2 regions of the Kitasatospora sp. NPDC053057 genome follow, and region 1 is predicted to be linked to the other one. Evidence: riboswitches for the same ligand, from Rfam matches in the RefSeq annotation. Region 1 holds a riboswitch; the other holds the start of a gene.
What was found. Region 1 has a riboswitch for magnesium ahead of ACIG5E_RS12720 (NRAMP family divalent metal transporter). Riboswitches for the same ligand answer to the same signal wherever they lie in the genome.

Region 1 (15,268 bases):
CTGACGCCTGGCTCTGTGCGGGCATCTATCCTGCCCCGGTTGGCCTGGAGGGACCCATGGTGGTTAGTCCACTGAGTAACGCTCGATTCCCGGTTCCGCTGGAGTGGGGGGTACCGCCGGGGGCCGATGCGGTGCCTGCGGCTCGACGGCTCGTGGTGGCGATTTTGCGGGAGTGGGGGGTGCCGGTGTCGGACGACGCGCTTCAGGATGTGGAGCTGTGTGCGAGCGAGGTAATCGCGAATGCCTTGCTGCACGCGGGGGAGCGGTGTGTTGTGTCCGTCCGGTGGCGTGGTGGGCGGGTGCGGGTGGAGGTGGCCGACCGGTGTTCGGAGTTGCCGTTGCGGGAGCGGGATGCCGAATCGACGGGCGGGCGTGGGCTGTTGCTGGTGGAGGCGCTCGCGCACGCGTGGGGGTGGTATCCGACCGGATCGGGGAAGACGGTGTGGTTCGAGTGCCTGGAGAGCGCCGAAGCGCCGTGCCCCACGCATGGGTGGGGCACGGCGCAGGACCTTCGCGTCCTTCACGAGGTGGCGTAGTGGCGACCACAGCACGCCTCGTGTGGTGGGTGCTGTTCTCGGCGGCTGTGGTGGCGGGGTTCGTCGCTGGGTGTGACCGCTAGAGAGCTTCCAGGGTCTGCTTCATGACCTGGGCGCCCCGGCTCACGCGGAGGCGGACCTGCTCGGCCATGGCGTGGGGGAGCACATCAGTGGTCCACACGAGGGGGCACCGACCAGGCCCCTCGGGGAGGACCTGGAACGAGGCGTGGTGGTGCGTCAGGGGAATCTTGAAGCCCTCGACCGCCGAGTACGCGAGCCGCCGCAGGTCGTCGTCGATGCTGACGATCAGCTCCCGGATCACCGCCCCGCCCGGCATGGTCAGGTAGCGGACATCCCCGTCGACTCGGGTGTCGAGGACGTCAGACGGCGTCCGCGTCGGCCTCGACGACGACGTCCTCGACGATGGTGGCGATGCTCCTCAACTCCCTCAGGACGTACCGAAGAAGCTGTCCAGGATCCGCTGCGCGGCCAGCCCCGCCGGCAGCGTACCGGCGCGGACCTCGGCCTCCAGCGACGGGGCCAGCCGCCGCACGTCCGGGTGCTCGTGCAGCCGCGCGTACAGCTGGTCGTGGACCATCGACCACGTCCACTCGACCTGCTGCTCCCGCCGCTTGGCCGCCAGCGCACCCGTCGCGTCGAGCACCTTGCGGTGCTGCTGCAACCGCTCCCACAAGACATCGAGCCCAGCCCCGTCGAGCCCGCTGCAGGTGAGCACCGGCGGCGTCCATGCCGCATCTGGCGCCTGCAACAGCCTTAGCGCGCCCGCGAGTTCGCGCGCGGCAGCGCGAGCGTCCCGCTCGTGCGGCCCGTCCGCCTTGTTGACGGCGATGACGTCCGCCAGCTCCAGCACGCCCTTCTTTATGCCCTGGAGCTGGTCGCCGGTCCGCGCCAGGCTGAGCAGCAGGAAGGTGTCGACCATCCCCGCCACCGCAGTCTCCGACTGCCCGACGCCCACCGTTTCGATGAGCACCACGTCATAGCCCGCCGCCTCCATGACCACCATCGACTCCCGGGTGGCTTTGGCGACCCCGCCCAGCGTCCCCGACGTGGGCGACGGCCGGACGAAGGCGGCGGGATCCACCGCCAGCCGCTCCATCCGGGTCTTGTCGCCCAGGATGGAGCCGCCCGTCCGGCTGGAGGTCGGGTCGACGGCGAGCACCGCGACCCGGTGCCCCAGTCCCGTCAGCATGGTCCCGAAGGAGTCGATGAAGGTCGACTTGCCGACCCCGGGCACCCCCGTGATGCCCACTCGGACCGCCCCGCCCGCGTGCGGCAGCAGCCGCTGGAGCAGCTGCTGCGCGAGCGCGCGGTGGTCGGGCCGGGTGGACTCGACGAGGGTGACGGCGCGCGCGATCCAGGCGCGCGAGCCGTCCAGGACACCCGTCACGTAGCTGTCGAGGTCGATCGTCCTCGGTGGCATCCGCTAAAAACCCAGCCTCACAGCTCGTGGCCGAGGTCGGCCGCCAGTGCCGTCAGCAGGTCGTACGCCGCGTCCGGGATCACCGTGCCCGGGCCGAACACGGCCGCCGCGCCCGCCTCGTACAGCGCGTCGAAGTCCTGCGGCGGAATGACGCCACCCACCACGATGGTGATGTCCTCGCGCCCCGCCTCCGCGAGTTCGGCGCGCAGCGCGGGCACCAGCGTGAGGTGCCCGGCGGCGAGCGACGACACACCCACGATGTGGACGTCGGCCTCGACGGCCTGGCGGGCGACCTCGGCCGGGGTCTGGAACAGCGGGCCGACGTCGACGGTGAAGCCGAGGTCGGCGAAGGCGGTGGCGATCACCTTCTGGCCGCGGTCGTGGCCGTCCTGGCCCATCTTGGCGACCAGGATGCGCGGACGGCGGCCCTCGGCCTGCTCGAACCGCTCGACCAGGTCGCGGGTGCGCTGGAGGGGAGCCGACGGGCCCGCTTCGTCTCGGTACACACCGGAGATGGTACGGATCTGGCCGGAGTGGCGGCCGTACACCTTCTCCAGGGCGTCCGAGATCTCGCCGACGGTGGCCTTGGCCCGGGCCGCGTTGACGGCCAGGTGCAGCAGGTTGCCGTCGAGTGAGCCGCCGCGCTGCGGGCCGGCCTCGGCGGCCGCCGTCAGCGCGCGCAGGGCGTCCTGGGTCACGGCCTCGTCGCGCTCCTCGCGCAGCCGACGCAGCTTCTCGATCTGCCGGGCGCGCACCGCGGAGTTGTCGACCTTGAGGACGTCGATCTGCTCGTCGCTCTCGACCCGGTACTTGTTGACGCCGATCACCGGCTGGCGGCCGGAGTCGATCCGCGCCTGGGTGCGGGCGGCGGCCTCCTCGACGCGCATCTTCGGGATGCCCGCGTCGATGGCCTTGGCCATGCCGCCGGCCGCCTCGACCTCCTGGATGTGCTGCCACGCCCTGGCCGCCAGGTCGTGGGTGAGCTTCTCGACGTAAGCCGAGCCGCCCCACGGGTCGATCACCCGGCAGGTGCCGGACTCCTGCTGCAGCAGCAGCTGGGTGTTGCGGGCGATGCGGGCGGAGAAGTCGGTGGGCAGCGCCAGCGCCTCGTCGAGGGCGTTGGTGTGCAGCGACTGGGTGTGGCCCTGGGTGGCGGCCATCGCCTCGACGCAGGTGCGCGTCACGTTGTTGAACACGTCCTGGGCGGTGAGCGACCAGCCCGAGGTCTGTGAATGGGTGCGCAGCGAAAGGGACTTGGCGTTCTTCGGGTCGAACTGCTTGACCAGCCTGGCCCACAGCAGCCGGGCCGCGCGCAGCTTGGCGACCTCCATGAAGAAGTTCATGCCGATCGCCCAGAAGAACGACAGTCGCGGCGCGAAGGCGTCCACGTCCAGCCCCACGTCCAGGCCCGCGCGCAGGTACTCCACCCCGTCGGCCAGGGTGTAGGCCAGCTCCAGGTCGGCCGTCGCACCGGCCTCCTGGATGTGGTAGCCGGAGATGGAGATCGAGTTGTACCGCGGCATCTTCTGCGAGGTGTACGCGAAGATGTCCGAGATGATCCGCATCGACGGCTGCGGCGGGTAGATGTACGTGTTGCGGACCATGAACTCCTTGAGGATGTCGTTCTGGATGGTCCCCGCGAGCTTCTCCGGCGGTACGCCCTGCTCCTCGGCCGCGACGATGTACAGCGCCAGGACGGGCAGCACCGCGCCGTTCATGGTCATCGACACCGACATCCTGTCCAGCGGGATGCCGTCGAACAGCTGGCGCATGTCGTAGATCGAGTCGATGGCGACGCCCGCCATGCCGACGTCGCCGGTGACGCGCGGGTGGTCGCTGTCGTAGCCGCGGTGGGTCGGCAGGTCGAAGGCGACCGAGAGGCCCTTCTGACCGGCCGCCAGGTTGCGGCGGTAGAAGGCGTTGGACTCCTCGGCGGTGGAGAAGCCCGCGTACTGGCGGACGGTCCACGGCTGGTTGACGTACATGGTCGGGTACGGCCCGCGCAGGTACGGGGCGATGCCGGGGTACGTCTCCAGGAAGTCCAGCCCGGCCAGGTCGGCCGCGGTGTACAGCGGCTTGACGCCGATGCCCTCGGGGGTGTCCCAGACCTGCTCTTCGGCGTCCTTGCCGGTGGACCGGCGCCAGGCGGCCTGCCACTGGGCGTCGGAAACCTCGGTGACGTCCCCGGCGGTGCCGCCGTCCAGCCCGATTCCGGTGAAGTCGGGGATCATCGAGCAACTCCGATCTGGTCCAGCAGGGAGGTCAGGACGGCGATCGCGTCCCCGCCCGCGTAGATGAACTCGTCCACTCCGGTGGGCACTTCGGCGAGCCGCCCGGCCAGCAGCACCCGCTGGGCGCCGGCCGCCTTCAGGGCGCCCGCGACGGCTGCGGCGTGCTCGCCGTACAGGGCGTCGCTGGAGCACAGGCAGGCGACGACGGCGCCCGAGGCGGCGAACGCCTCGGCGAACGCGGCCGGGTCGACGCCCTCGGTGGAGACGGTCGCGATGCCGCCGGCCTGGAACAGGTTGGCCGCGAAGGTGGTGCGTGCGGTGTGCGCGGCGGCGGTGCCGATCGAGGCCAGGAACAGCTTCGGGCGGGCGCCGGTCTCGGCCAGGAAGGCGTCCGAGCGGTCCCGCAGAGCCTCGTACGCCTCGGCGCGGCGCACCCGCGGCAGGCCGCCTTCCGGCGACGCCGGGGCCGGCTCGCGGACCAGCGGCTGCTCGTCCAGGTGCGGGAACTCGCTGACGCCGGTGACCGGTTCGCGCCGCTTGGCGAGCTTCCCGGACCGCTCCGCCCAGGTCGCGGCGATCCGCTCGCCGACGAGACCGGACTCCAGCGCGGCCTGCTGGCCGCCGGCCCGCTCGATCTCCTGGAACCAGGCCCAGGCGGCCTGCGCCAGCTCCTCGCCCAACTGCTCGACGTACCAGGAGCCGCCGGCCGGGTCGATCACCCGGGCCAGGTGGGACTCCTCCAGCAGGATCGACTGGGTGTTGCGGGCGATCCGGCGGGCGAAGGCGTCGGGGAGGCCGAGCGCGCTGTCGAAGGGCAGCACGGTGACGGCGTCGGCGCCGCCGACCCCGGCGGCCAGGCAGGCCACGGTGGTGCGCAGCATGTTCACCCACGGATCGCGGGCGGTCATCATCACCCGGGAGGTGACGGCGTGCTGACGCTGCGCCGAGGCCTCGGCGGAGGCGCCGGACACCTCGGCGACGCGGGCCCACAAGCGGCGCGCGGCACGGAACTTGGCGATGGTCAGGAACTGGTCGGCGTCCGCGGCGAAGCGGAACTCCAGCTGGCCGAGCGCGGCGTCCACGGACAGTCCGGCGGCGGTCAGCGCGCGCAGGTAGGCGACGCCGGTGGCCAGCGCGCAGCCCAGCTCCTGGGCGGGGGAGGCACCGGCCTCGTGGTACGGCAGGGCGTCCACCGTGAGCGCGCGCAGCTGCGGGTACCCGTCGGCGCAGCGGGCGGCCAGCGCGGTGGCCTCGGTGAGCAGCGCAGTGGTGCGGCCGGCGGAGCCGGTGCGGGCCTGGAAGCCGAGCGGGTCGGCGCCGAGGTTGCCGGCGGCGGAGCCGGGGGAGACCTCGCGCTCCTCGTACAGCTTGAACAACTGTTCGGCGGCGTCGGTGAATTCGGCCCCAGCGTCGAGTGCCACGGCGGCCAGGTCCAGGTACACCCCGGCGAGTGCCTCGGGCAGGGCGGCGACCGGCAGGCCCGTGCCGCCCAGCTCCAGCCAGAGCGAGCCGACGCCGTGCTCCAGGTCGGCCAGCACGGCCTCGTTGGTGCGCCGCCGGTCCGGGTCGGCGTGCCGCTGGCGTACGTCCCACCCGGAGACGGCGGAGCCCTGTGGGCGGCCGCCGCGGACGAACGGCGGGAAGCCGGGGTAGCCGGGCTCGGCCGAGGTGTTCTCGGCGGTGTACAGCGGGCGGGCGCGCAGCCCGTCCGGGAGCGCGGTGGTGAGCGCCTGCTCGGCGGCGGCGCCGGCCTCGGGCTGGGCACCGGACTTGCGCAGCACGCCCTCGACGAGCTGCTGCCACTGCTCACGGTGCGCGGCCGGGAACTCGGCGGCGAGGGGGAGCCTTTCGGGCGGGACCTTCATGTGCGCAGGTTAGCGCCCGTTCGCATGCCCGCAGGAGGGGCGGCGCGTGTGAGCTTGTTCTCGCTTTGGCGAACCTTTTGCACTCCTTCGGCCGTGGAGTGTCAAGCGGGGCGTCGACGGCCGCGCAGTGCGGGGCGTCAACGGGAGTGCGGGGAGGGGGATTGCGAACCAGACCGGTCTGCGGTCACTCCCCGGCCACTGACAGGACGATCTTCCCGGTGGTGCGGCCCCGCTCGCCCAGCCGGTGGGCGTCCGCGGCCCGCTCCAGCGGCAGGACGGTGTCGACCAGGACCCGCAGCCGGCCGGACTCGACCAGCCGGGAGACCTCGCGCAGGCCCTGCCGGTCCGGCTCGACCAGCATGAAGACGGCGCGGACGCCCGCGGCCGCGGCCTCGGCGAGGGGGAAGGCGTCGGTCGGCGGCTCGATGGAGACCAGGGTGCCGCCGGGGCGCAGCGCGCGCAGGGAGCGGGACCAGCTGGGGCCGCCGAGCGGGTCCAGCACGAGGTCGACCTCGCGGACGGCCTCGGCGACGTCCTGGGTGCGGTAGTCGACCAGCTCGTCGGCGCCGAGTTCGCGCAGCAGCCCGTGCTTGGCGCTGCTCGCGGTGCCGATCACGTATGCCCCCCGGGCCTTGGCGATCTGGACGGCGAGGTGGCCGACCCCGCCTGCGGCGGCGTGCACCAGCACCCGCTGCCCGGGGCGCAGGTCGGCGGTGTCCACCAGGGCCTGCCAGGCGGTGAGCGCGGCGAGCGGCAGCGCGGCCGCCTCGACGTGGCTCAGGCCGCGGGGGCGGTGCGCGAAGTGCCGGGCGGGGGCGGCGACGTACTCGGCGTAGCCGCCCGCGGGGTGGGGGAAGCGCGGCATCCCGTACACCTCGTCGCCCGGACGGAAGATCGTCACGCCGTAGCCGACCGCCTCGACCACGCCCGAGACGTCCCAGCCGAGGGTGAACGGGGGCGTGCCGCCGGTGGCGAAGGTGCCGCGCGAACGGGTCTTCCAGTCGGCCGGGTTGACGCCGGCGGCGTGCACCCGGACCAGGATCTCGCCTCGGCCCGGCTCGGGTCGGGCGGTCTCCACCAGCCGGAGCACCTCGGGGCCTCCGGCGGTGTCCTGCGAGATCGCGCGCATGGTGTCGGTCATGTGGTGCTCCTCCGGTCGTCGGCCCGGACGGCTGACCGGGCACCCCGTCAGCGTGCCGGTGCGCGGCGGCCCCTGGTGGTGGCGCGATGGCCACAGGGTGAAAGGATCCGGCCATGCACCACGTCGGCGTACTCGCCCTGGACGGCGTCTTCCCGTTCGAGCTCGGCATCCCGGCCCGGATCTTCGGCACCGCCCGGGACGAGGAGGGCAGTCCGCTCTACACCGTCACCACCTGCGGCCTGCACGGCGGACCGGTCCGCACGGCCGCCGACTTCGACATCGCGGTCGCCCGGGACGCGGGGTTGCTCGCCACCGTCGACACCGTCGTCATCCCGCCCTCGGAGTCGCTCGGCGCCATCCGCGAACACGGCACCCTGCCCGAGGCGCTGCGGACCGCGCTGGCCGCGATCCGCCCCGGCACCCGGGTGGTGGGCATCTGCACCGCGAGCTACGTGCTGGCCGCCGCCGGCCTGCTCGACCGGCGCCGGGCCACCACCCACTGGCGGGAGGCCGACCGGCTGCAGCGGATGTTCACCACCGCCCGGATCGACCCGGACGTCCTGTTCGTCGACGACGGCGACATCCTGACCTCGGCCGGGGTCGCCGCCGGGATCGACCTGTGCCTGCACCTGGTGCGCCGCGACCACGGCAGCCGGGTCGCCAACGAGGTGGCCCGCTCCTGCATCGTCCCGCCCTGGCGCGACGGCGGCCAGGCCCAGTACATCCGTCGCCCCGTCCCCGAACCCTCCGCCGCCGGCACCGCCGCCACTCAGGCCTGGGCCCTGGAGCGCCTCGCCGAGCCGCTCACCCTCGCCGACCTGGCCGCCCACGCCCACACCAGCGTGCGCACCTTCTCCCGCCGCTTCCGCGAGGAGACCGGCACCACCCCCGCCCAGTGGCTCACCCGCCAGCGTCTCGACCTCGCCCGGCACTACCTGGAGACGACGGACTGGCCCGTCCCGCTGGTCGCCCGGCGCTCCGGCCTCGGCACCGGCGCCTCGCTGCGCCAGCACCTGCGCGCCGCCATCGGGGTCGGGCCGCAGGCCTACCGGCGGACCTTCCAGCCGAGCTGATGCATCGTCAAGATCCTTGACCGGTAACCGTGCAGTCCTCCTCGGCCAGGGCGGCAGGCGCCCGCCCGACCCGTTCGGCCGGGGTCAGCTGACCGCTGCGGTGGACCACGTCGGCGCCCATCACGGCGACGAACTCGCCCGCGTGGACGGTCAGGTCGACCCCGCGCAGGGCGTGCACCTCGGCGGCGCCGCGCCCGTGCGCTCGGGAGACCCCGGACAGCTGCAGGACGGGTGCGGGCCGGCTCGGATCGATGTGGGACGCGGTTCCCCTCGTGGGCTGTTCAGCTGTATATGTCGATGAACTATATATGCCGCGAGCGGGCGCACAAGCTGCCCGGGTTTGGTCAAGGTTCTACAAAGCTGTCGAAGATCAGCCGAAAAGGTGAACTCGGGTGGCCGCGGCGGGTCTATGCTTTTCGAGGTTTGAAAAGGCACCTCGTTCGGTGAGGCGTCTTCACGGACACAGGCCACTGACCCGACGACGTCGAGAGACGCCCAGGTTCAGGACAGGTCTTCCCGAGTTAAGGGTTGACCCCAAGTGGCTTCCGGCCGATCCGGCTGGACACGCCGTGGAGTGCCAAAGCTCTGACGAGTTGGGGTGTACCGGTCCATCGTTGACCGGTGTGCTCCTTGCCGTGTCGTGACGCGGCGCACAGACGGTGCGCCCCCGACCGGGAGGAGGCGAGAGACGTGGACTGCAATAGTCCGGGCCACAGTAGCCCCTACCCCCGCATGCTCTCGAACACCTCCGGCACGCGGTAACAACCTTCCCTGCGCGTTCACCCGGCGTTTCGTCCTGCGCTCGACCATGCCCGGACGCAAACCGCCTGACGCATCGTCATGCCCGCACGGCCGCCGCCGCTCAGCGTCGCCGTACGGAGCGGACGTCGTGCGCTCGCAGGGAGGATCGCTGCTGCGTGCCCCCTGTCGCCCTCTCAAGGAAGAGGGCAGGGAGGCCCCGCCATGACCAACGTGATGCTGGACCCGAAGGTTCCCACGGTCCCCACCGCTCCCGCCGCCGCCCAGTCCGCCGTGCTCGACGACGCCCACGTCGGCGACATCAAGGGCGCGCTCGGCACCATCCGGCTCGACGACACCACCCCCCGCAGCGGACTCTCCGCCCGGCTTAAGACCCTGCTGGCGATCGTCGGTCCCGGCCTGATCGTGATGGTCGGCGACAACGACGCCGGCGCCTTCTCCACCTACGGCCAGGCCGGCCAGAACTACGGCACCCAGCTGCTGTGGACCCTGCTCATGCTCGTCCCGGTGCTGTACGTCAACCAGGAGATGGTGCTGCGCCTGGGCGCCGTCACCGGCGTCGGCCACGCCCGCCTCATTCTGGAGCGCTTCGGCAAGTTCTGGGGCGCGTTCAGCGTCATCGACCTCTTCCTGCTCAACGCCCTCACCCTGGTCACCGAGTTCATCGGGGTCACCATGGCGGCCGGGTACCTCGGGCTGCCGAAGGTCGTCTCGGTGGTGCTGGCGGCGGCGATCATCATCGCCTCGGCCTTCACCGGCTCCTTCCAGCGCTTCGAGCGCGTGGCCATCACGCTGTGCATCGGCTCGCTGCTGCTGGTGCCGATCTACTTCATGGTCCACCCCAAGACCTCGCAGATGGCCCACGACTTCGTGACGCCGACCATGCCCGGCGGCGCCGGCCAGCTCGCCGCCGTGATGCTGGTCATCATCTCGATCGTCGGCACCACCGTCGCCCCCTGGCAGCTGTTCTTCCAGCAGTCGTACGTCATCGACAAGCGGATCACCCCGCGTTTCATGAAGTACGAGAAGGTCGACCTGTGGATCGGGATCGTCGTGGTCATCGTCGGCGCGGCCGCGCTGATCGGCCTCACGGCGGCGGCCTTCGCGGGCACCGACGGCTTCGGCCAGTTCTCCGACACGGCCGCCGTGGCCAAGGGCATCGAGGACAAGGCCGGCCACCTCGCGGGCGTGCTGTTCGCCATCGCGCTGCTGGACGCCTCGATCATCGGGGCCTTCGCGGTCTCGCTGTCCACCGCCTACGCGATCGGCGACGTGTTCGGCATCAAGCACTCGCTGCACCGCGGGGTCAAGGGCGCCAAGGGCTTCTACGCGGTGTACGCGGGCCTGGTGGTGGTCGCGGCGGCGATCACCCTGCTGTCCAACGACTACACCCAGGGGCTGATCACCCAGTTCGTCCAGGTGCTGGCCGGGGTGCTGCTGCCCTCCGCCACGGTCTTCCTGCTGCTGCTCTGCAACGACAAGGCCGTGCTCGGCCCCTGGGTCAACGGGCCGCGGACCAACGCCTTCACCTCCACGGTGGTCGGCGTGCTGGTGATGCTCTCGCTGATCCTGACCGCCTCGGTGGTCTGGCCGGGCATCAGCTCCGACGCGATCCTGTGGATCATGGGCAGCTGCGGCCTGGTGGGCGTGCTGGTCGCCGGATACTTCTTCACCGCCGGCCGCACCGCCACCAAGGAGGACCCTATCGACCGCACCGGCCGCGAGGACTGGCGGATGCCCCCGCTGGAGACGCTGAGCCGTCCGGTGATGTCCACCGCCCGCAAGGTCGGCATGGGCGCCCTGCGCGCCTACCTGCTGCTCGCGATGATCATGGTCATCATCAAGATCGTCCAGACCGCGCTGAACCACTGAGCCACCGGCCGCAGCCCGTACGGACGGGTGGTGAGCAGCGGCTCGCCACCCGTCCGTTGCTTTGCCCGCGCTTCCCTTGCCCATGTTCGGCCGTGACTCCCGCGAATCCTCTGGAGGAGGTGCCGTCGTGCACACCCTGACCACTGTCGAGTTCCTGGTCCGGCTCGCCACCGGCGTCGCCTGCGGCGCGCTGATCGGCGTCGAGCGCCAGTGGCGCGCCCGGATGGCTGGCCTGCGCACCAACGCCCTGGTCGCCGCCGGTGCCACCCTGTTCGTCCTGTACAGCGAGGCCGTCGGTGACACCGGAAGCCCCACCCGGGTCGCCTCCTACGTCGTCTCCGGCATCGGCTTCCTCGGCGGTGGCGTCATCCTGCGCGACGGCGCCGGCGTGCGCGGCCTCAACACCGCCGCCACCCTGTGGTGCTCGGCCGCCGTCGGGGTGCTGGCCGCCTCCGGCAAGCTGGACCTCGCCGTCCTCGGCACCCTGGCCGTGCTCGCCGTCCACCTGGTGCTGCGCCCGGCCGGCCGACTGCTCGACCGGGCCCCGCAGTCCGGCAGCGACCCGGACTCCACCTCCCGGGCCACCGTCCACCTGGAGTGCGACCGCAAGTCCGAGACCCACATCCGCGCCCTGCTGCTCCAGGCCCTGACCGCCTCCGGCCTCGCCCCCACCGGCCTGCGCGCCCGCCGCACCGAGCAGGGCGACGCCACCAGCCTGCGGGCCACCGTGGCGATCAGCGGCCAGGTCGCCCCGGCCCTCGAACAGGTCGTCACCCGGCTGTCCCTGGAGCCCGGTGTGCGGGACCTCCACTGGCACCTGGACGACGAGCCGGACGAGCCGGGCAACCCGGCGCTGGCCTGACGGTGCTGGTGTAGAACGGAAGGGCCGTCACACGAACCTTCCGGGAGGCCCGATGCTGAAAGCCGACCCCGAGCACGGGCCGCTGGTGCCGATGCTGCTGGTGCTGACCGTGGTCACCGGGGTGGTGGACGCGGTCAGCTACCTGGCGCTCGGGCACGTCTTCGTCGCCAACATGACCGGCAACGTGGTGTTCCTCGGCTTCGCCCTGGCCGGCGCCCCCGGCCTGTCCGCCACCGCCTCGCTGGCCGCCCTCGCCGCCTTCCTGCTCGGCGCCCTGGCCGGCGGCCACCTGTCCCGGCACCTGCCCGGCCACCGGGGCCGCCTGCTGACCGTCGCCGTCGCCGTTCAGGCGGTGTTCGTCGCCGCGAGCGTCCTCCTGGCGGCCGCGGCCGGCCACAGCTCCGAGGCGGCCCGCTACACCCTGATCGGCCTGCTCGCGCTCGCCATGGGCGGCCAGAACGCGGTGGTCCGCTCGCTCAAGGTCCCCGGCCTCACCACCACCGTGCTCACCATGACCCTCACCGCCCTCGCCGCCGACCGCACCGGCCCGCGCCGCGTCGCCTCGGCCGTCTGGATGTTCGCGGGCGCCCTCCTCGGCGCGCTCCTCGTCCTCCACACCTCCGTCCCCACCGCCCTGGCCCTGGCGCTCGCCCTGCTGGTCGCCGTCGCCGCCCTCACCCACCACGCGGCCAGGCCGACTCCGGCCCCGGCCTGGACGCGACGCCGCTGAGGCAGACGAGTTCCTGGGGCTCTCAGTCCTCCAGGCGGTTCCCGGCGCGGCCGCTCCAGAGCGGTTCCAGGCGCGCCCAGCCGGAGGTCCAGTCGGCCTCGGCGCGCCGGTCGAGGACGTGCAGGCGCAGACGCAGGGCGAAGGTGAGGAGGGCGAGCAGGGTGAGCAGGGCGCCGGCGCCGGTGCAGGCGGCGGAGACGGCGAGGGCGGCGCGGTTGACCGGGGGATTGGTGGCGTTGCCGGCGGGGTCGACCCAGATGGGGACGACGGTTCCGGCGCTGGCCGTGCTCGGCGCCTGGACGATGCCGGTGTGCCGGGTGGTGCCGGGGTAGGTCCAGGAGGCCTCGGCGTCGATCCGGTTGCCGTAGCCGCCGGAGAAGCGGCTGCCGGTGACGACGCCGTGTTCGGCGGCCGCGGTCACGACGGCGTCGACCTGGCGCAGCCGGGCCCGGTCGGTGTCGGCCTGCGGTGCGGTGGAGCGGTAGAGCAGCAGCGCGCCGCCGACGGCGAGGGCGGCGGCGAGCAGTCCGCCGAGGACGGTGAGCAGCCAGGCGCGGGCGCGGGCCCGGTCGATGGGGCGGGCCAACGGTTCGTGCCGGGCACCGAAGGCCCGCCGCAGCCGGCGGCCGGTTCGCCGCGGGAGCGACGCGGGCCTGGCCGGGCGGGGTGTGCTGGACACGCTGAGGTCTCCTCAAGGACGCGGGCGCGTACGGGGTTTCGTCACCCAATTTCCACCCGATCGCCCCCCTCGCACAAGAGTGGTGAGCGCTCGTGGCACCGTCGGCCCTGACCACCCGGGACGTTCGGCCCTCGGCAGCCGCCCCCGGGGCGGGCAGGCTGGGGTCCGACCGCGTCCCCCGTGCCTGGGCGCGGCGCCGGCCCGGCCGGACCGTGGGGGTTTCGGCCGGTGGTGCGGAGCAGGGGGCGGTCGTGCGGCCGCCTCCTGCCCGTCCTCTTCAGCGAGTTGACGTTTCACCAGGTCGGCGCCGTATTCTTCGCAGCTATACACTCGGTGTATATCCCTGGTGTATCGTCCTCCCCATGAGTGTTCCTTTGACCCTCCTCGGGCTGCTGGAGCGAGAGCCGAGTCACGGCTACGACCTCAAGCGCGACTACGACTCCCTCTTCGGCCGGGGCAAGCCCCTCCCGTACGGCCAGGTGTACGCGACCCTCGGCCGGCTGGCCCGCGACGGCAAGGTGATGGCCGGTGAGGCCGAGCCCGGCGACGGGCCCGAGCGCAAGCGCTACGTCATCACCGAGGCCGGGGCGACCGAGTTCGAGACCTGGCTCCAGGACCCGGTGGCGCCCGAACCCAACCTGCAGTCCGTGCTGTTCACCAAGGTGGTGCTGGCCCTGATGCTGGGCCGCGACGCCGAGACGTACCTGGACACCCAGCGCGCCGCCCACCTGCGCCGGATGCGCGAACTCACCGAACTGCGCCGCACCGGCGCCCTGGTGGACGCCCTGCTCGCCGACCACGGCCTGTTCCACCTGGAGGCCGACCTGCGCTGGATCGACCTGACCGTCGCCCGGCTCGACGCGCTCGCCGCGGAGGTGCGCGCATGACCACGGTGATCGAGGCCCGCGACATCGCCCTCGCCTTCGGCGAGACGCCGGCGCTGCGCGGGGCGAGCCTGTCCGTCCAGGCCGGCGAGGTGCTCGCGATCATGGGCCCCAGCGGCTCCGGCAAGTCGACGCTGCTGCACTGCCTGGCGGGCATCCTGGTGCCCGACGCGGGCGAGGTGCTGTTCGACGGGCAGCGCCTGGACAGCATGAGCGAGGCCCGGCGCAGCGCCCTGCGCCGCGACAAGTTCGGTTTCGTCTTCCAGTTCGGCCAGCTGGTACCGGAGTTGACGGCCGAGGAGAACGTCGCCCTGCCGCTGCTGCTGAACGGCGTGCGCCGCGGCGCGGCGCTGGCCCAGGCTCGCCCGTGGTTCGCCCGGCTCGGCCTGGACGGCATGGAGAACCGCCGCTCCGGTGAACTGTCCGGTGGTCAGGCGCAGCGGGTGGCGCTCGCCCGCGGTCTGGTGGCCCGTCCGCAGGTGCTGTTCGCCGACGAGCCGACCGGCGCGCTGGACTCGCTGACCGGCGAGCAGGTGATGGAGCTGATGGTCACCTCGGCCAAGGAGCAGGGCACCACCGTCATCCTGGTCACCCACGAGCCGAGGGTCGCCGCCTACGCCGACCGCGAGGCGATCGTCCGCGACGGCCAGGCCCGTACGCTCTCCGCCGGATCGGTGGCCCCGTGATCCCCTTCTCGCTCCGGCTGGCCGTCAGCGGCGGCCGGGAGGCCGTGGCCCGGCTGCTGATGATCGCGGCGGCGGTGGCGATCGGGGTCGGACTGCTGCTGTCCACCCTCTCCAGCCTCAACGCGATCGACCGCGCCAACGAGCGGCAGGTCTGGATGAACACGGGCGCCAAGGGCGCGACGGCGGCCAGCTCGGCGGACCCGCTCTGGTGGGCCGCCCGGGCGGACTACTACCGGGGGAAGACCGTCTTCCGGGCCGACCTCGCCCCGACCGGGCCCAACTCACCGCTGGTGCCCGGCCTGAGCCGACTGCCCGCGCCCGGCGAGTACTACGCCTCGCCCGCGCTGCAGAAGCTGATGCGCGAAACCCCGGCCGTCGAGCTCGGGGACCGCTTCCCGGGGCGGCCGGCCGGCACCCTCGGCGACGACGCGCTGCCTTCCCCGGACACCCTGGCGCTGGTCGTCGGCCGCACCGCGGACGAGGTCAAGGCACTGCCCAGGGCCACCACC
Region 2 (15,268 bases), on a different contig from region 1:
GGAGCCCAGCTCGACGGCGGTCCGGTGGTACCCGCCGACGGCGGCCTCGAAGCGCCCGGCGGTCTCCTCGGAGGGCTCGGGCAGCGCCTCGACCAGGTCGTGGTGGGCGGCGTAGGCGCGCGACTGCAGGATGATCAGGTAGTCGTCGTCGAGCATCCGGCCCTCGGCGCGCAGGGCCTCGGCCTCGGCCAGCGCGGCGTCCAGCCCCGCCCAGTCGACCACCGCTCCCTCGACGTCGCCGAGTTCGACGATCAGCGTCCGAGTGCGGGTCATCAGCGCCGGGCCGGGCAGCCCGGCCCGCTCGTACAGCTCGGCGGCCTCCAGCAGGCCCGCCGCGCCCTCGGCGTGGTCGTCGCGCTGCAGCGCGTCGTGGGCGCGCTGCTCGGCGAGTTCGGCGCTCAGCCGCTCGGGAGCGCCGAGTTCGGCGTCCTCGGGGTGGACGAAGTCCGGGGCCGCGGCGCGCTCGGCGATCCGCTTCCAGAGCCGGTCGGCGTCCGGGTGTCCGAGCACCTCCAGCTCGCGGGCCCGCAGCACCAGGGCGGTGAAGTCCTCCGGCTCCGGCTCGACCACCCGGCGCGCCGCAGGAGCGACGGCCGGAGCCGCGCCGAGCTCCGGCGCGGCGGCGGCCCGCACGCCCAGTGCCAGCGGCTCGGCCAGCAGCGGCCGGGCGGCCAGCCGGGCGCGCCGGGCGGCGCTCACCGCGTCGGTGCCGTTGCGGGCGTCGAACCGGGCGGCCAGTGCGTCGGCCTCGGTGCGCAGGTGGACGAGCAGGGTGTCGACCGTCCAAGCGGTGCCGGCCGGACCGCTGACCGCCAGCGAACCGTGCCCGGCCCGGGCCAGGGCGGCGATCAGCACCTCGACGCCGGTGAGGAAGTCGAGGACCCCGAGCGGGTCGCCGGTGACGGCGAACAGGTCGCGGTTCTCGGCGAGGAGCTCCAGGCCGCGCGGCTCGTTGCCGGTCAGGGCGCAGAACTCGATGTGCTGGCCGACCGGCCGCACCATCCCCGCCCTGCCGCGGGCGAAGCGGTAGCCGGTCAGGTGGCTGGAGCAGGCCTCGTCGAGGCGGCCCTCGCGCAGGAGCGGCAGCAGGGCGGCGGCCTGGCTGCGGTAGGGCTCCTCCGCGCAGGTGCTCTGGCCGTCGAGGACGGGCCTGAGGATCTCCAGTGCCCGCGCGTCGTCCCCGGCGGCGACCTGGTGGTCGGCGCGGGCGCGGGTCTCGCAGGCGTGGCAGTCGCTGAGTTCGGAGCGCGGGCGGGCCGTCCACAGCTCGTAGGCGTTCTGGACGTCGGTGCCGGTGTGCACGGCCAGGTGGTAGCGCTGGGCGTAGTACGGCTGGAGGTCGAAGCCGGCCGCCCGGTAGCGGTCCCGCAGCTCGGTGTGCCAGCGCCGGATCGCGGCCAGCGGGACGTCCGGGGTGTCCAGGAGCGCGACGGCCACCCACTTGAAGCGCCAGAACACCTGGTGGCGGGCCCACTCGCCGAAGCCGTCCGGGTCGGCGTCCCAGAGCTTGAGCACCCGGGCGAAGACCACCGGGGTCTTGCTGCGCTCGCCGTCGTACTCGTAGGCCTCCATGAGTTCCAGCAGGGCCATCGAGCGGACCCCGGTGTCCTCGAACTGCTCGGCGGCGTCGACGAGTTCCTCGGCCGTGACGGTGCGGGTGCGACCGTACGGGCGGGCGTCGTTCTCGCGCAGCGCGGCCATCACCGCGTCGGGGGTGTCCAGCATCACGCCTCCTTCTCGTCGGTGCCCGCGGAACCGGCACCGGCCGCGCCCGCCGCCTCGTGGCCGAGCATCGCGTGGTCGAGCAGGCTGATGAAGGAGCGGTTCAGCAGCGCGGACTCGCTGGCCTTGAGCGGGCGGCGGGTCATCAGCACGGCCTGCCCGTACAGCGCCTCGACGGCGGTGACGGCCAGTTCGCGGTCGGTGACGGTGGCGGCGCGGCGCACCAGCGGGTTGAGGTGGTTCAGCACCAGCTGGGCGCGGGGCACCTCGGCGCGCAGCGAGCCCAGGATGTCCGCCCACAACCCGTCGGCCTCGTCGGCGAGTTGGGCGCGGGTGCGCTCGTGCCGGGCCTCCCGGTTGTCGAGCAGCAGGGCGGGCGCGTTGGTCGGGTGGAAGCTGCGCAGGGCGACGTCGCAGTCGAACCGGCCGACCACCTCGCGGGCGATCGCCAGGAAGACGCCCGCGGCCAGTTCGGCGGCCGGGTCGACGGTGTCCAGGTGCGCGGTGACGGTGCCCGGGTCGAGGTCGGCGACCGAGACGCCGGGGCGGATCTCCGGCAGCCGGTGCACCAGGTCACGGTCGTAGGTGTAGCCGCCGTTGACCACGCCGAGCCCGGCCGCGCCGGCGATCGGGGCGACCTGCCGGAACTCCTCGACCGTACGGGTCACCAGCACCACCGGGTGGCTGCGTGCGAACTCGTCCAGGGTGACGTTGCCGTCGGTGGTCTCGAACGGCAGCCAGGGCAGCATCATCCGCAGCAACTCGTCGTCGTAGCGGGCGAGTTCCTTGACGGCCAGGTGGTGCACGGAGAGGAAGCGGTGCAGCAGCGCCGGGTCGCTCGCGGACAGGCCGGTGAGCCAGTCGCGGATCCGGGCACCGAGCGCGTCGCGGACGGCGGCCAGCGTCTCGTCGGCGTACAGGCCCTCGCGTGAGGCGGTCGGGCGCAGCCCGTCGGTGTCCACCACGCAGCGGACGAAGAACGCCCAGTCCGGCAGCAGTTCGTCGGCCTGGTCGGAGAGCAGCATGCCCTTGAGGTGCACCCGGTGGCCGTTGCGGCGCGAGGGCGGGGCGGCGTCGGGCAGGACGTACGCGACGCCGCGCAGGCCGACCAGCGGAAGGTCCAGCTCGATGGTGTCGAGCGGGGTGAAGTCGAAGGTGGCGCGGCAGTACTCGGCGAGCGCGTCGCGCCGGGCGAGCGGGGAGCCGTGCCGGGCGGCCCACGGCGGGGTGCGGTTGATCTGGTGCGCGGTGCCGGCCGCGTCGATCACGGTGACGTCGTGGCGCAGCAGGCTGCCGAAGTCCCGGGCGAGGGAGAGCACCCGGGCGGAGCGGGTCCACTCGGCGGCGTCGGCGCGCGGGGCGAGGGTGACGGTGGTGCCGGGCTCGGGCTTGGCCGAGGCGGGCAGGGTGCGGATGGTGTAGCTGCCGTCGGAGCTGCCGCGCCACTCGATCACCGGCGCGTCCGGGCTCCCGGCGTGCCGGGTCACCACGGTGATCTCGTCGGCGACCACGAAGCAGGCGAGCAGGCCGATGCCGAACTGGCCGATGAAGTCGCCGCGGGCGGCGGCCAGGCCGGCGCCGTCCAGCCGGCCGTCGGCGTCGCGCTTGGAGCTGCGGCCGATGGTGGCGAGGAAGGTGTGGACGTCCTTCTCGGTCAGGCCGATGCCGGTGTCGGTGACGGACAGCTCGTCGTCGGCGCGGACGGTGATGGCGGTCGGCGCCTCGGGGTCGAGGGCGCGGCGCGCGGAGATCGCGTCCACGGCGTTCTGGAGCAGCTCGCGCAGGTAGACACGCGGGCTGGAGTAGAGGTGGTGGGAGAGCAGGTCCACCAGTCCGCGCAGGTCCACCTGGAAGGTGTGCGCACTCGTCGGGTTGTCGGATGGGGACACCGGAGGCTCTTTCGGTCGCGGAATGCGGAAGGGGTTCAGTACGCGGCGCAGCGGTCGCGGTGGGCGCGGAAGGTCCTGACCGGGTCGCCGGACAGGTAGTGCCAGGGCGACTCGGTGACGAAGCCGTCCAGCGCGTCGAACAGCAGCCGCGCCGTCTTGGGCTGGTCGGCGAGCGAGAAGGCCATCGCGAAGGTGTTGAAGCTCGCCTGCCAGCCGCGGACCGGCACGAAGTCCGGGTGCAGGACGGAACGGAACGCCGCCTCCTGCAGCTCGGCCACCACGGCGGGGTCGGCCAGGTGGGCGCGGTCCTCGCCGTCCGGGAGGTCCAGCCAGCGCTCCAGGTGGGCCAGCGCGACCAGCTCGCCGAGCTGACTGCCCTCGGGGGCGGCCAGCATCGCGGAGCGGGCGAACCCGTGCATCGCCTCGTGCGAGCCGCCCCACTTGGCGCACAGCTGCTGGAGCCGCTGGCGGTGCGAGGCGGGGTGCCCGGGTACCCGGCGCACGGCGGCCTCGAAGCGGCAGTCGGCGACCTCCGGGCCCAGCGAGGCGCCGCGTGCGCTGATCTGCAGGAAGTACCAGGGGGCGAGCCAGGACGGCTCCCGCTCGGCGACCTCCAGCAGCTGCTCCTCGGCGACGTCCAGCCGCTGGTGGAACAGCTTCCACTGCTCCTCGGTGACCTGCTTGGCCTGGGCGCGGGTGCGCGCCTCCCAGGCCCAGCTGACGTGCCGGGCGCCGGACAGCAGCAGCGCCAGCGCGTCCTGCGGGTCGTCCGCCACCGCGCGGGCCGTCCACTCCTCGACCCCGGCGACGTCCGCGACCGCCCCGGCGAGCCAGGTCAGCTCGGCGCCGTCCGCCGCGGCCAGCGCCGGGCGCAGCGCCGTCCAGTCCCCGGCGGCGGCCTGCCCGAGCACCTGGCGGACGGACTCGTCCCCGAAGGCCGGGTCGAACCTCGGCTCGGCCGCCCGGTCGGCGGCGGGCGCCCCGGCGGCCCGTCGGCCCAGCCCGAACCCGAACCCGCGCCGACCGGCGCGGTCCTGCCCGCCCTCCCCGCCCGTGCGGCGTCGGAACAGCGGCATGTGTGGCCCCCTCGAACATCATCGGCATCTGTCGCATGGCCCCACTGCGGCCACCCACGTGAGTACATATCACGGGCGGCTGAGGTCACTTTCCCCAGCCCAGCGCCGTCCGGGAACCGTTGGCATCTTGCTGCCTGACAGTTCTCCGACACCGCGCACGTCACCGACCGGGCCACCCCCACCGGCCGGACCGGACTGCCGCCCGGCTGGGATGTGCCGCACTGCGCCCTGGACACCCTGCTGGCCCTGGGCCTGCACGAACTCCCGGCCTGCTCGTGACCTGAGCCCCGTCAGGCCGCGCCGAGCCCGGCGTCCGGCGTCTTCCCCGACTGCGCCTGCTCGATCCGGTTGACCAGCATCACGGCGAACCGCCGCGCGGCCGGCAGGTCCACCGGACCGCCCTCCGTCGTCACGCTCGCCACCACGGTGCCCGAGCGCACCACGATGCTCACCCCGTCCCCCGCCGACAGCGGCCCGACGAAGGCCTGGCTCTCACTGCCCAGCGCCGGGGCGTCGGCCTTGTGGAACGGCCCGACGGGATACGACGCGTAGGTCTCCTTCAACCGGTTCCTGGCCGCGTCCCGACTGGGCAGCGTCTCCACCAGGAACCGGGTCACCAAGTCCCCCGAGGAGAACCGGACCGACCCACTGAGCGGCTTGCCCGTGCACGGCGCCGCCGCCGAGCAGGTGACGGCGTGGTCGGCGGTGTCGACCTTGCGCTTCTCCTCGTCCCAGCCGGCCATCACCTTGGCGTCCGGCAACACCTGCCCGACCACCTTGTCATCCAGCAGGGCCCCCTCCAGGTCCGCACTGGGCACCGCAGCCGCCGGCGCGGGCGCCGCGCTCCCGCCGGCACCGGCGGCCCCACCCGAAGGCGCAGACGCCACAGCCGACGCCGAGCCCCCGCTCCCCGTCGGCACGGCAGCCGCACTCGTCGCCGTCGAGCCCGCCGAAGTCGCCGAACTCGCGGCCCCCGCAGCCCCCTTGGCATCCCCCGACCCCCCGGACGAACACCCCGCCAGCACCCCCACCAGCACCCCGCCCGCCACGACGGCGACCATCCGCCGACCACCCATCCCCATAGCGCGCTCCCTTACGGCTGTCCGTGACCCCTCAAGATAGCGACCACCCCGCACCCCACCCGCCCCGGGTCCCCCGCACACGAACCGCCCCACCCCGTGGAACGCCGAAGGGGCGGCGGCCTCCACGGCCACCGCCCCACCGGGCAATCCAAAACGATCCGGAACGATCCGAAAGGATCAGACCGCCGGGACCGGGAACGTCGGGTACTCGACGCCCGAGATGTACTGCACGACCCGCACGACCTGGCACGAGTAGCCGAACTCGTTGTCGTACCACAGGTAGAGGATCGCGTTGTCGCCGTCGACCTTGGTCGCCCCGGCGTCCACGATCGAGGCGTGGCGCGACCCGATGAAGTCGCTGGACACCGCGTCGGGCGAGTCGATGAAGTCGATCTGCCGCTTCAGCGGCGAGGTCAGCGAGATGTTCCGCAGGTAGTCGAGGACCTCCTCGCGGTTGGTCTCCCGCTTCAGCTGCAGGTTGAGGATCGCGATGGACACGTCCGGCACCGGCACGCGGATCGAGCTGCCGGTGATCTTCGCCTTGAGGTCCGGCAGGGCCTTGGCGACGGCCGAGGCGGCACCGGTCTCGGTGATCACCATGTTCAGCGGCGCCGAGCGGCCACGGCGATCGGCCTTGTGGTAGTTGTCCAGCAGGTTCTGGTCGTTGGTGAACGAGTGGACGGTCTCCACGTGGCCGCGCACGACGCCGTACTCGTCCTCCATCGCCTTCAGCGGCGGGACGATGGCGTTGGTGGTGCAGGAGGCGCAGGAGATGATCTGCTCGTCCGGCTTGATCATGTCGTGGTTGACGCCGTGCACGATGTTCGGCACGTCACCCTTGCCCGGGGCGGTCAGCACGACCTTGGCGATGCCGGGGCGCAGGTGCTTGGACAGGCCCTCGCGGTCACGCCACCTGCCGGTGTTGTCGATCAGGATCGCGTCCTTGATCCCGTACTCCGTGTAGTCGACCTCGCTCGGGTCGTTGGAGTAGATCACCGTGATCTCGTTGCCGTTGACGACGATCTTGTTGTTCGCCTCGTCGACGGTGATGGTGCCCTGGAACTGGCCGTGGATCGAGTCCCGGCGCAGCAGCGACGCGCGCTTGACCAGGTCGTCACCGCCGCCGTTGCGCACGACGATGGCCTTCAGCCGCAGACCGTTGCCGGAGGCCTTCTCGATCAGCAGACGGGCGACCAGCCGGCCGATGCGGCCGAACCCGTACAGCACGACGTCCTGCGCGGACCGGCGCTCCAGCTTGTTCTCACCGGTGGCACCGGCGACGGCCTGGGCGGTGAACTCCTCCACCGACAGGCCGTGGTCGTCCGCCCGGTAGGTCGAGGCGAGCATCCCGAGGTCGATCTGCGAGGGGCCGAGGTCCAGGGCGGTCAGCGCCTGCAGGAACGGCATGGTCTCGGTGACCGAGAGCTCCTCGCCCGCGATCTGCCGGGCGAAGCGGTGCGTCTTGAGGATGCTGACCACCGACTTGTTCACCAGGGAACGGCTGTGGAGCAGGACGGTCACGTCCTTCTCCCGGTGCAGCCGCCCGATGATCGGGATCATCGACTCCGCGATCTCCTCGCGGTTCTTCCAGTCCGTGAACACGTCGTCGTTGACAGTCACAAGTCCATCTTTCGAGCTGAGGGTGTTGCCCACATGGTAGCTTCGCCCGCCCGCGCCCCAGCGGCCGGTCCCCTCCTCCCCCACCTCGCCCGGGCCTCCCACCTGCGATTTCCTCCGCGCCCCCGCCCGCAAAGGTGATCACCACCACCTCCGGATCCCGTCAGCGGCAGGGGACTTGGCCATACAACCGCGCCCCCGGCCGCCGCCTCCGGCGGAGGATTTGCCGGGGGCGCGGTGGGGTGGGGTAATGAGAGACGGCCGGTGTTTCAACGTCCCGTGAGAGACCCGGGAGCTTGTGATGAGCGGTGGGCCGGAACCGATCAGTGCCGAGGGGCTGCGGGCGGTGCGCGAGGAGTTGGCGCAGCTGCGGGTGGAGCGGGGGGAGGTGGCCGCGACGCTGCGTGGGGACGATCCGGTGGGTGATCCCGCGGATGCCGCCGACGAACTGCAGCGGGCCTCCGACGTGACGCGACTGGACCGGCGGATCGCCGAGCTGGAGGGGCGGCTGCGGGAGGCCGAGGTGGCCGGGGCGCCGTCGACGGAGGTGATCGGGGTGGGATCGACCGTCACCGTGCGGTTCTCGGACGGCGAGGAGGAGACCGTCGAGATCTCCGAGCTGGCGGAGGAACGGGAAATGACCCTGGTGACCTACGACAGCCCGTTGGGGAAGGCGTTGTTGGGCCACCACGCCGGGGAGACCGTGAACTACGAGACGCCGGGCGGCGCGGCGAGCGCGGTCGTGCTGGCCGTGGGGAACGGCCGGTAGGTCAAAGGCGGAATTACCGTTCGGGGATATTCGCCGTACCTCCGATAGGCGCGGCTTGTCGACTCACAGGTGGTCGGCCTGGCCGTGGTGGGCGAGCTCAGCCTGACGGTCACCGCCGCCCACAGCCGCCGCCACCTGCCCGAGCCACGCACCGCCGCAGCCATGCACCGCCGGCAGGAGGGAGGATGCATCCGTACAGGCCTGACCGAACCCGAGGAGCCGACGACGATGGGCCGAGTGACCGTTCCGCGCAGAATACTGCGGCTGCGCCAGGGCACCCCCTCGCACCGCCCCGACTCCCTGGCCGCCGAGGAGCCGATGGAGATCCGGGTCGGCGGCCGCCCGCTGACGGTGACCATGCGCACCCCCGGCAGCGACTTCGACCTCGCCGCCGGCTTCCTGGTGAGCGAGGGCGTGCTGCACGCCGCCGGCCACCTGGCCGGGATCCGCTACTGCGCCGGGGCCACCGCCGACGGCGGCAACAGCTACAACGTGGTGGACGTGGTGCTCGCCGCCGGCGTGCCCGCCCCGGACGCCTCGCTGGAGCGCAACTTCTACACCACCTCCTCCTGCGGCCTGTGCGGCAAGGCCAGCCTGGACGCGGTGCGCACCACCGCGCCGTGGAGCGTCGCCGAGGACGGGCTGCGGGTCACCCCCGAACTGCTCTCCGCGCTGCCCGACCGGCTGCGGGCCGCCCAGAAGGTCTTCGACAGCACCGGCGGCCTGCACGCGGCCGGACTGTTCGACGCCGAGGGCCGGCTGCTCTGCCTGCGCGAGGACGTGGGCCGGCACAACGCCGTGGACAAGGTGGTCGGCCACGCGCTGCGCGAGGGCCTGCTCCCGGCACGCGGCACGGTGCTGATGGTCAGCGGCCGGGCCTCCTTCGAGCTGGTCCAGAAGGCCGTGATGGCCGGCATCCCGATGCTCGCCGCCGTCTCCGCGCCCTCCTCGCTGGCGGCGGACCTCGCCGAGGAGAGCGGCCTGACCCTGGTCGGCTTCCTGCGCGGCGACTCGATGAACGTCTACACCCGCACGGACCGGATCGCCCTCGCGGACGAGGGCAGCCGGACGGCCGTCCAGTCGGACCGCCAGTCGGGCAGCTGATCAGTCGGAAGGCTGGGGTGTCCAGCGGTGCAGGCCCTTGCGGTCGTAGTAGTGGGTCATCCCGAAGCCGAAGGCCAGGGCCAGTACCACGCCGACGGCGATCATGATCCAGCCGCGGGCCAGCCCGGCGTCGGAGCGCGCGTCGAAGAAGAGGATCGCCCGGATGCCGTCGCTCAGCTGGCGCATCGGCTCGAAGGCACCGAGGAAGCGGTAGAAGCCGGGCACCGCCTGCAGCGGGACGGTCGCCCCGGAGGACGGCAGGGCCAGCGCGATGAAGACGAACATGGACACCAGCTGCCCGATCCCGCCGAACGCGGCGTTGATCGCCTGCACCCCGAGGCCGACGGCGAGGCTGGCGCAGTAGGCGAAGAGCCAGAGCATCGCCATGTGCGGGGCGTCCATGCCGAGGATGCCGACCGTGCAGAGCAGCACCAGCGAGGTGGTGAGCAGCATGATCCCGGCGGTCATCACCATCTTGAGCAGCAGGGTCTGGGTGCGGCTGATCGGGACGGTCGGGCGGCGGGTGTGCCAGGGGCCGATCTCACTGTCGCTGTAGCCGAGCGCGCCGTCGACGCCGTTGTGGATGATGTTGCCGCCGATGAAGCCGCTCAGGACGGACAGCAGGGTGTAGTAGAAGGCGCTCAGCCCGAGCCCGCTGTGGCTGCCGATCGGGCCGACCCGGGTGGTGACGGCGAACGGGTCGGCGAGCAGCAGCCGGGCGATGGCGCCGCGGTCCGGGCCAGGGGCGCCGGAGGCCGGTACGGCGGCCAGCAGTTGCTTGCCGGCCGCGAGCGAGGCCTGGTGGGCGGCGCCCTGGGCGATCTGCGCGGCCATCGAGGCGCCGAGGCTGCCGAGGCGCGGGTTGGTGAGGACGGTGAGGGTGGGCCGCTCGGTGGCCCCGCCGGTGGCCAGCCTGGTGATGGCGGTGGTGAAGTCCTTGGGGACGAAGAGCGCGGCGTAGACCTTGCCGGAGGAGATCAGGTCGTGCGCGCCCGCGTCGTCGGTCTGCTTCCAGTTGACGGTCTCCCCGGGCGTTCCGGCCACCACCGCGCGGGTCAGCTGGGTGCCGAAGTTCACCGGCTGCCCGGGCGGCGGCGCGCCCTGATCGGCGTTCACCAGGGCGATCGGCAGCCGGTGCAGGTTCCCGTTCGGGTTGACGATGCCGCCCATGTAGAGCAGCGAGAGCACCACGGCCACCAGGGCGCACAGGACGCCCGGGAAGAGCCACAGTTTCGGCCGCCGGGCGAGCGCCAGTGCCCTCGCCTGCCGGGGAGCCCCCTGGGAGCCTGAGGTCGCCATGCCACCCCTCGGTTTCGGGCACGGGCCGGTGCCGTGCCGCTGCGGGTACGGCGGGAAGTCGTTCCGTGGTCGCGTCGTGGTCAAACCCGCGTCACCCGGGCGGTGGCACACCCGCGGCATGCGTCCGGGACGTCCGGCGCGTCCGGCATGCACCCGGCACACATCCGGAAGGGTAAAGGTTCTACCAAGTGCGCAAGTATCGCGCTCCGGCCGGTCTATGCTTCTGGAGGTTTGAAGAAGGCACCTCGTTCGGTGAGGCTTCTTCACGGACACAGGCCACTGATCCGACGACGTCGAGAGACGCCCAGGGTTAGGACAGATCCTCCCGACCTAAGGGTTGATCCGAAGTGGCTTCCGGCCCAGGGGGGTTGGACACGCCGTGGAGTGCCAAAGCTCTGACGAGTTGGGGTGAACCGGTTGCCGTTCCGCGCGCCGGCGAACTCCTTGCCGCGTCGATGACACGCACCACGGGGTGCGTCGACCGGGAGGAGGCGAGAGACATGGATTGCAGTAGTCCGGGCCACAGTAGCCCCTACCCCCGCCTGTCCTCGTACGCCCCGTACACCTCCGGCACGCGGTAACAACCTTCCCTGCACGTCCATCTGACGGTACGTCGGCATCACTCACCCATGCACGCGGCTCCGCCGTGCCCGTACGGGCGCGCGCACCGCCGCGGGCCGATGCGCCGTGCCCGCACGCAGGGGGGCTGCTGCCGTGCGCCCCCAACCGCCCCGCCTGCCCGGGGCTCACGGGAGGAACGCCATGACCACCAACGCCACCCTCAACTCCAAGGTCCCGCCGCCGCGTTCGGCGGTGCTCGACGACGCCCACGTCGGCGACATCAAGGGCGCGCTCGGCACCATCCGGCTCGATGACGACACACCGCGCCACGGGCTCTCGGCGAGACTCAAGACCCTGCTGGCGATCATCGGCCCCGGCCTGATCGTGATGGTCGGCGACAACGACGCCGGCGCCTTCTCCACCTACGGCCAGGCCGGTCAGAACTACGGCACCCAGCTGCTGTGGACCCTGCTCATGCTCGTCCCGGTGCTGTACGTCAACCAGGAGATGGTGCTGCGCCTGGGCGCCGTCACCGGCGTCGGACACGCCCGGCTGATCCTGGAGCGGTTCGGCAAGTTCTGGGGCGCGTTCAGCGTCATCGACCTCTTCCTGCTCAACGCCCTCACCCTGGTCACCGAGTTCATCGGGGTGACACTCGCGGCCGGGTACCTCGGGCTGCCGAAGGCGGCCTCGGTGGTGCTGGCGGCGGCGATCATCATCGCCTCGGCCTTCACCGGTTCCTTCCAGCGCTTCGAGCGCGTCGCCGTGACGCTGTGCATCGGCTCGCTGCTGCTGGTGCCGATCTACTTCATGGTCCACCCCAAGACCTCGCAGATGGCCCACGACTTCGTGGTGCCGAGCATGCCGGGCGCCACGGGTGAACTGGCCGCCGTGATGCTGGTCATCATCTCGATCGTCGGCACCACCGTCGCCCCCTGGCAGCTGTTCTTCCAGCAGTCGTACGTCATCGACAAGCGGATCACCCCGCGCTTCATGAAGTACGAGAAGGCCGACCTGTGGATCGGTATCGCGATCGTGATCATCGGCGCCGCCGCCATGATGGGCCTCACCGCCGCCGCCTTCGCGGGCACCGACGGCTTCGGCCAGTTCTCCGACGCGGCCGGCGTCGCCAAGGGCCTGGAGGACAAGGCCGGGCACCTGGTCGGCGTGCTGTTCGCCATCGCGCTGCTGGACGCCTCGATCATCGGCGCCTTCGCGGTCTCGCTGTCCACCGCCTACGCCATCGGTGACGTGTTCGGCATCAAGCACTCGCTGCACCGCGGGGTCAAGGGCGCCAAGGGCTTCTACGGCATCTACGCCGGCCTGGTGGTCGCGGCGGCGGCCATCACCCTGCTGTCCAACGACTACACCCAGGGCCTGATGACCCAGTTCGTCCAGGTGCTGGCCGGAGTGCTGCTGCCCTCCGCCACGGTCTTCCTGCTGCTGCTCTGCAACGACAAGGCCGTGCTCGGCCCCTGGGTCAACGGCCCCAAGACCAACGCCTTCACGGCCGCCGTGGTCGGCGTGCTGGTCACGCTGTCGCTGATCCTCACCGCGGCCGTGGTCTGGCCGGACATCAGCTCGGACGCGATCCTGTGGATCATGGCCGGCTGCGGGGTCGCGGGCGTGCTGGTCGCCGGGTACTTCTTCACCTTCGGCCGCCGGGGCACCAAGGAGGACCCGATCGACCGCACCGGCCGCGAGAACTGGCGGATGCCCCCGCTGGAGACCCTGGAGAAGCCGGTCATGTCCACCGCCCGCAAGATCGGGATGGGTGCCCTACGGGCCTACCTGCTGATCGCGATGATCATGGTCATCATCAAGATCGTCCAGACCGCGCTCAATCACTGAGGTCGGCCCGGACCCGTCGGCGCCGCCGACCGAAGCACCATCAATTCACGTGTCTTTCAGAGAACTTGTTCGCTTTCAGCCGCCCTGTCACGGAGGTGACCTGCCATGTCCATCGTTGCCGCTTTCCAGCCCACCCTTCCGTCCACCGACCGCGGCCGACTGCGCGCCGCCCTCGCCGCGGTGGGCCGACGCCTGGCAGCGAGCCCGCTGGACAGCCCCGTCCTGCGCGCCGCCGCGCCGGCCGCGCCCCTGCCGGGCGACCGCCCGCTGCCGTTGCGGGCCAGCTGGCGGGCCAGCTGGCGGACCGTCACCGCGCCCGACGGGACGCCCCGGCTGGAAGCCTCCTGGCACGCCGGGCACTGAACCGACCGACCCCACCAGCCGAAGGAGCATCGCCATGGCCGTGCGCTACCCCAGGCTCGACGCCATCTTCTCGGACCACGCCCCCGCCCCCGCCGCCCGACGCCCCGCCCCCGCTCCGCTGCCCGCCGTGGTCGGCCCGGGCGGCCTGGTGGTGGACTCCGAGCAGCGCACCGTTACCATCGACGGCCAGCAACTCAGCCTGCCGTACCTGGAGTTCGAGCTCCTCGCACACCTGGTCGGCAATCCGCTTCGGGTGCACTCCCGCCGCCAGCTGATGGAGACCGTGTGGGGCCGGCCCGACACGGGCGACACCCGCACCATCGCCACCCACATAGCCCGGCTCCGCCGCAAGCTCGGCCCCGGCCACCGGGAGGCGATCGCCACCGTCCGGCAGATCGGCTACAAGTACGACCCCCGACTGGTCCGCGCCGCCTGAACCGGTGCACAACACCAGTGCGCGGAACCACCGCGCTGAACCATCGCACCGAAGCACCGCGCCGAAAACCATCGCACCGAACCACCGCGCCGAACCATAGAAGGAGGACACCGCATGACCAGAGCAGCCATCCCGTTCCCCCGGACCGGCAGAACGACGGCCCTGGGCGGCGTCCTGCTCCTGCTCACCCTCCAGTGCCTCGCCGTCGGCGTCGCCCCCGAGCCCCTGCGGCTCTTCCTCTCCGGTGTGCTCATCGGCGCCTCGGTCGCCGGGCTGCTGCTCGCCCTGCTGCTGGCCCACAGCCGGCAGCGGGCGAGCCCGGCGGGACGGGACGGAAAGGCCGCTCCGGAGGACGACGCCCAGTGGTTCAGCGCCCGCTCGCTGGATGGCTTCCCGATGGAGCAGGTCCGCCCGCTCCTGCTCTCCCCCGGTGCCCCCGGCCTCAACCGGCTCTACACCGCCTGGGTGTTCGCCACCCACGGGCACGACCCCCAGTGGATCGCCCACCACCTCGACCTGCCCACCCCGACCGCCCGGCTGCTGGTCACCGCGGCCCGGCGGCACGCCACGTCCACCCCCTTCGACAGGAGGCCGCAGTGATCACGGCCCTCGACCACGTCCAGCTCTCCGCGCCGCCCGGCAGCGAGGCCCTGCTGCGCGCCTTCTACGGCGACGTGCTGCAGATGGCGGAGATCCCCAAGCCCCAGCCGCTGACCGGACGCGGCGGCTGCTGGTTCGCCGCCGACGGCGGACGGGTGCGGCTCTACCTCGGCATCGAGGAGCGCTTCCGTCCGAACACCAAGGCCCATCCGGGAATGGCGGTCTGCGAGATCGAGGACTTCGCCCTGCGGCTCGCCGAACTCGGCGCCCAGGTGGTCTGGGACGACAGCCTGCCGCCCCGGCGCCGCTTCTACACCACCGACCCGGTCGGCAACCTGCTGGAGTTCGTCGAGGCGGCCGAGCAGCAGGCCCTGACGGCGGCCCGAACAGCGGTCTGAGCACCGGTTCAATTGCGTACGGACGTCGGGAGGGAGCAGACTGCCCGGGTTTGCGAACCGGAGGTCCCCGTCGTGTCCCTCCCGAAGTCCGCCCCGGGCCTGTCCCGGGGCTCGCTGCCGTCCCGGACGGCGAGCCGCCTGGCCCGGATGACCTGGGTGGACGTGGTCGTGGCGGCCGCCGTCCTGGTCCTGCTCTACCTCGCCCTGCGGGTCGGGCAGGGCACCACCGTACGGTTCTCCACCGCCCGCGACGCCGCCGTGGACACCGACCCGGCCCGGCTGCCGTACGACGCGGCGCGCTCGCTGCTGCGGATGTTCGCCGCGCTCGTCGTCTCCGTCGGCTTCACCTTCGGCTACGCCTACGCCGCCGCCCGCAGCCGACGGCTGGAACGGGTGCTGATCCCCGCCCTGGACATCCTCCAGTCGGTGCCCGTACTCGCCTTCCTCACCGTCGCCGTGACCGGCTTCCTCGCGCTGTTCCCCGGCTCGATGCTCGGCCTC

Region 2: it holds a riboswitch for magnesium, as region 1 does, so the genes downstream of both, ACIG5E_RS00290 (NRAMP family divalent metal transporter) here and ACIG5E_RS12720 (NRAMP family divalent metal transporter) in region 1, are expected to answer to the same signal.

What each region holds. Positions count from the first base shown of each region.
Region 1 covers NZ_JBITZP010000009.1:85,413-100,680, reverse strand. The annotation lists gene ACIG5E_RS12760 (ATP-binding protein) at 57-536, shown strand; gene ACIG5E_RS12755 (hypothetical protein) at 616-858, opposite strand; gene meaB (methylmalonyl Co-A mutase-associated GTPase MeaB) at 985-1,977, opposite strand; gene scpA (methylmalonyl-CoA mutase) at 1,995-4,208, opposite strand; gene mutA (methylmalonyl-CoA mutase small subunit) at 4,205-6,073, opposite strand; gene ACIG5E_RS12735 (NADP-dependent oxidoreductase) at 6,258-7,214, opposite strand; gene ACIG5E_RS12730 (GlxA family transcriptional regulator) at 7,328-8,287, shown strand; gene ACIG5E_RS12725 (hypothetical protein) at 8,295-8,465, opposite strand; M-box (ykoK) riboswitch at 8,716-8,892, shown strand; gene ACIG5E_RS12720 (NRAMP family divalent metal transporter) at 9,263-10,918, shown strand; gene ACIG5E_RS12715 (MgtC/SapB family protein) at 11,046-11,780, shown strand; gene ACIG5E_RS12710 (YoaK family protein) at 11,833-12,510, shown strand; gene ACIG5E_RS12705 (hypothetical protein) at 12,533-13,189, opposite strand; gene ACIG5E_RS12700 (PadR family transcriptional regulator) at 13,552-14,076, shown strand; gene ACIG5E_RS12695 (ABC transporter ATP-binding protein) at 14,073-14,759, shown strand; gene ACIG5E_RS12690 (FtsX-like permease family protein) at 14,756-15,268, shown strand, end outside.
Region 2 covers NZ_JBITZP010000001.1:61,684-76,951, reverse strand. The annotation lists gene ACIG5E_RS00330 (hypothetical protein) at 1-1,725, opposite strand, end outside; gene ACIG5E_RS00325 (HSP90 family protein) at 1,725-3,611, opposite strand; gene ACIG5E_RS00320 (hypothetical protein) at 3,647-4,687, opposite strand; gene ACIG5E_RS00315 (hypothetical protein) at 4,978-5,505, opposite strand; gene ACIG5E_RS00310 (glyceraldehyde-3-phosphate dehydrogenase) at 5,947-7,389, opposite strand; gene ACIG5E_RS00305 (GreA/GreB family elongation factor) at 7,688-8,155, shown strand; gene fdhD (formate dehydrogenase accessory sulfurtransferase FdhD) at 8,384-9,259, shown strand; gene ACIG5E_RS00295 (YhgE/Pip domain-containing protein) at 9,260-10,558, opposite strand; M-box (ykoK) riboswitch at 10,796-10,973, shown strand; gene ACIG5E_RS00290 (NRAMP family divalent metal transporter) at 11,321-12,970, shown strand; gene ACIG5E_RS00285 (hypothetical protein) at 13,076-13,333, shown strand; gene ACIG5E_RS00280 (winged helix-turn-helix domain-containing protein) at 13,368-13,769, shown strand; gene ACIG5E_RS00275 (hypothetical protein) at 13,884-14,369, shown strand; gene ACIG5E_RS00270 (glyoxalase) at 14,366-14,767, shown strand; gene ACIG5E_RS00265 (ABC transporter permease) at 14,915-15,268, shown strand, end outside.